2 regions of the Actinoplanes sp. NPDC051494 genome follow, and region 1 is predicted to be linked to the other one. Evidence: riboswitches for the same ligand, from Rfam matches in the RefSeq annotation. Region 1 holds a riboswitch; the other holds the start of a gene.
What was found. Region 1 has a riboswitch for thiamine pyrophosphate ahead of ACIA6A_RS12785 (ECF transporter S component). Riboswitches for the same ligand answer to the same signal wherever they lie in the genome.
Positions count from the first base shown of each region.

Region 2: it holds a riboswitch for thiamine pyrophosphate, as region 1 does, so the genes downstream of both, ACIA6A_RS26350 (thiamine phosphate synthase) here and ACIA6A_RS12785 (ECF transporter S component) in region 1, are expected to answer to the same signal.

Region 1 is NZ_JBITDZ010000003.1:66,791-68,987, reverse strand. Features, by position in the region: gene ACIA6A_RS12790 (alpha/beta fold hydrolase) at 3-818, opposite strand; TPP riboswitch at 875-979, shown strand; gene ACIA6A_RS12785 (ECF transporter S component) at 1,045-1,635, shown strand; gene ACIA6A_RS12780 (ABC transporter ATP-binding protein) at 1,638-2,197, shown strand, end outside.
Region 2 is NZ_JBITDZ010000008.1:200,408-202,604, forward strand. Features, by position in the region: gene thiO (glycine oxidase ThiO) at 1-837, opposite strand, end outside; gene ACIA6A_RS26350 (thiamine phosphate synthase) at 834-1,472, opposite strand; TPP riboswitch at 1,466-1,577, opposite strand; gene ACIA6A_RS26355 (ATP-binding cassette domain-containing protein) at 1,614-2,197, opposite strand, start outside.

The DNA of each region.
Region 1 (2,197 bases):
CGTCAAACGCCGATGCGGGCGAGCACCACCTCGGCCAGCGCGTTCGGCGCCTCCTCCGGCACCCAGTGCCCGATGCCGCGCAGCTCGACGAAGCGGTACTCCGCCTCCACCCAGGTCGCGCTGGCCAGTGCGGCGGGCCGGCCGACGGTCGGGTCACCGTCACCCCAGACGTACGTGGTGGGCACGGTGATCTTGCCGACTCCCTTCAGGTGCCGGCCGGACAACGCGCGATACCAGTTCAGGGCCCCGGTCAACCGGCCCGGCTCGGCCATCGCGGTGGCGTACATCGCGGCCCGTGCGCCGATCGGGCGCATCAGCCGCCGCAACACCGATCCGTTGCCGGCCAGCAGCAACCGCTCGGCCACCGCCGACTGGAACACCTTCATGTACGCGAACCGGGCCCGCTGCGACGGCTGGTTGCGCAGCGCCACGCCGAGCCCGCGCGGATGCGGCACCGAGATCGCGGTGAGCGTACTGACCCGGTCCGGGTGCCCGGCGGCCAGCAACCACGCCACCTGCGAACCCCAGTCATGGCCGATGACGTGCGCCTTCTCGATCCCGAGCGCGTCCAGCACGGCCACCGCGTCGGCCGTCGGCTCCGGCAGCCCGTAGTCCGCGACCGCGGCCGGCCGGGCCCCCGGGGCGTAACCGCGCTGGTCGTACGAGAACGTCCGCAACCCCGCCGCGTGCAGCCGCGGCAGGATCAGGTCGAACTCCCGGTGGTCCTGCGGGAACCCGTGCAGCAGCAACACCGGCGCACCGTCCTCAGGACCACCCGCGAAGACGTCGAAGGTAAAACCGCGGGCCTTGATCTCCATGTGAGCCTCCACGCTGTTCCGCACCGCCGCATGGTGTTAGCGTCATCGAAACACATGCAATCCGGCAGGGGAGCGCGCAGCGCTGAGAGTGCGGGTGACACCGCAGACCCTAGAACCTGATCTGGGTAATGCCAGCGCAGGGAGCTCGGTCTTCTCCAGCTGCGCCGTGCCCGGGGACAACCCGGTCATCGGCGTGCGTCTCCTCCCAATTCCCTTGGGAGGCACCATGAAATACCGCGGTACCGAGTACCGATGGCGCACGATCGACATCGTGATCGCCTCCGTCATCGCCGTCGCCTTCGGCGTCATCTTCTGGGCGTGGAACATCGTCTGGGGCGCGACCGGCGGGGCCTTCAGCTTCTTCCCACCGGCCCAGACCCTGCTGTACGGCGTGTGGCTCATCCCGGCCGTGCTCGCCGGTCTGATCATCCGCAAGCCGGGCGCGTCGCTGTACACCGAGACCGTGGCGGCGATCGTCTCGGCGCTGCTCGGCGCGCAGTGGGGCGCCGTGGTCATCCCGCAGGGCCTGGTCCAGGGCCTCGGCGCCGAGCTCGCGTTCGTGCTGCTCGCCTACCGCTCGTGGAAGCTGCCGGCCGCCCTGCTCGCCGGTGCTCTGACCGGGCTCAGCGCGGCTCTGTTCGACTTCTTCGCCTGGAACGCGAAGTACGCGCTGTGGGACTACCGGATCCCGTACGCCCTGCTCACGATCGTCAGCAGCACGGTCGTCGCCGGCGCCGGCAGCTGGGCGCTGACCCGGGCGCTGGCCCCCACCGGGGTGCTCGACCGGTTCGCCGCCGGCCGGCGCGAGCTGGTCTAGCCATGCCCGAGGTCGTGCTGCGGGGATTCGGGTGGCGCCACGCCGGGCGCCGGGCCTGGGCGGTCCGCGGTGTCGACCTGCGCATCCAGCACGGTGAACGGGTGCTCCTGCTCGGGCCCTCGGGCGCCGGCAAGAGCACCCTGCTCGCCGCGGTCGCCGGGCTGCTCCCGCAGGACTCCGGTGAGCAGGAGGGCACGGTCACCGTCGACGGGATGACGCCCGGCATCCTCTTCCAGGACCCGCAGACCCAGCTCGTGATGGCGCGCAGCGGGGACGACGTGGCGTTCGGGCTCGAGAACCGGGGCGTGCCCGCCGCCGACATCTGGCCCCGGGTGAGCGACGCGCTGGATCGGGTCGGGTTCCCGTACCCGATAACCCGCCCGACCGACGCCCTCTCCGGCGGTGAGCAGCAACGTCTCGCCCTGGCCGGGGTCCTGGCGCTGCGCCCCGGGCTGCTGCTGCTCGACGAACCGACCGCCAACCTCGACCCCGAGGGCGCCGAGCTGGTCCGCGACGCGATCACCCGGGTCCTCGACCGCGACACCACGCTGATCATCGTCGA
Region 2 (2,197 bases), on a different contig from region 1:
GTCCGGGGTGCCGGGCCGGTGCCGGACGACGGTTTCGGTGAGTTCCAGTTCGGCGAGCTCCGGCACCAGGTCGGTGGCGGAGCGCAGGAGCTCGAGCACGGCCCCGGCGGCCACCGTGGTGTCGGCGCGTTCCTCCTGCGTGGCGCCGACGACGACCTCGCCGTCCGCCCGGGGCACCACGTAGACGTGCCGCCCGTCGACGTACCCGTTGATCACGTGGCGCAGCAGTCCCGGCTCGCCCCGCAGCCGCAGCACCAGCCCTTTGACCGGGCGCACCGGCAACCCGGTCAGCGCGGCGGTGCCGGTGCCGGCCGCGATCACCGTCGGGCCGTCCGGGATCGTGCTCACGCGTTTCGCCACGACGGCGTCGCCCAGGGCCGCACGCAGCGCCGCGACTGTCCGGCGAGGATCAACCTGATGATCACCGGGCCGGAACGCACCACCGCGGACCCGTGGCGACAGCGCCGGCTCCCGCTCCCGCAGCTCGCTCGCGGTCAACGGCTCGGGCCGTTCGGAGTATGCCCACATCCGCCGCGCCTCGGCCAGATCATCGCTGGTGAGAGCGACGTCCAGGGCCCCGGACCGGTCGTATCCGATGTCGTCGCCCAGCTCGGCGGCGAACCCGGGCCACCGCCGCGCCGACTCGGTCAGCAACCCGGTCAGGGCCTCCTGCCCGAACGAGGTCTCCCCCGCCGGAGCCAGCATCCCCGCCGCCGCGAACCACGCACCGTTGTCGCCGCCGTCGTCATAGACGGTCACCCGCAGCCCTCGCCGCACGCACCGCCACGCGATGCTCAGCCCGATGATCCCCCCACCGACCACGGTGAGGGCGGTCATGACAGGACCTTCAGCAGGCGCTCGGTCGCGTCGCCGGGGTCGGCCGCGTTCGCCACGGCACCCACGACCGCGACCCCGGTGGCACCGGCCCGGATCAGGTCGGCCGCATTGCCGAGGGTCACGCCACCGATCCCGAGCACCGGGGTGCCGGGCACCGACCGCGCGACGTCGCCGATCCGCCCCGGTCCGATCGGCGCCGGCAGGCCGGACTTCGTCACGGTCAGAAAAGCCGGGCCGACCCCGAGGTACGTGGCACCGGCCGCGACCGCGTCCACTGCGGACGCCACCTCCCGGCACGTCGCACCCACCACCGCCCCGGCACCCAGCACCCGCCGCGCCGCCGCCACGGGCAGATCGTCGGCGCCGACGTGACCACCGTCCGCCCCCGCCGCGAGCGCCACGTGCAGGCGGTCGTTGACCAGGCACAACACCCCGGCGGGGCGGCACCGGGCGAGGATCGCGACGGTCAGCTCGTACGCCGAACGGTCGGTGACGCCGTCCTCGACGCGCACCTGGACCGCCAGCCGATGCGGCTCACCCAGCCGCACCGCCGCGGCGATCGCGGCCGTGACGACCTCGACCGGCCGGTGTCCCGCACGAGCATCGGTGATGACATGAAGGCACGGAAAAACCACAACACGCTCCTCCCTGCGCCGGCATGATCCGGATCAGGTTCGACGGTCGGAGGCCGCGACAGCCTCCCTCTCAGCCCGGTGCACCGGACTCCCGTGGGGTTGGTTCCGTGACGGACCATAACCCCGGCGTGTCACATCCGTCTAGCGCACGTCCCAGACGGGCTCGGGGGTCTCGACGACCTCGCCGTCGCCCTGGAACAGCACGAAACGATCGAAACCCCGGGTGAACCAGCGGTCATGGGTCACCGCGATGACCGTGCCCTCATACGCTTTCAGACCCTCTTCCAATGCCTCGGCGGAAGCGAGGTCGAGGTTGTCCGTCGGTTCGTCGAGCAACAGCACGGTCGCACCGGAAAGCTCCAGCAACAGCACCAGGAACCGGGCCTGCTGACCGCCGGAAAGGGTGCCGAAACGCTGATCGCCCTGGGCCGCCAGCTCGTATCGGTTGAGTGCTTTCATGGCACCCGCGCGGTCCATTCCGGACCGGTGGTCGTCACCGCGCCACAGAATCTCGGCGAGAGTGCGTTCCTGCAGCTCGGGCCGGTCGTGGGTCTGCGAGAAATGGCCCGGCCGGACCCGGGCCCCGAGCCGCGCCACACCGTGGTGCGCGACGTGTGCCAATGGCGCTCCGTCGACCGGCTTGTTGTCGACATCCGGTGCGCTTCCGCCGGCCGCCAGCAACCGCAGGAAATGCGATTTGCCGGTGCCATTGGCGCCGAGAACCG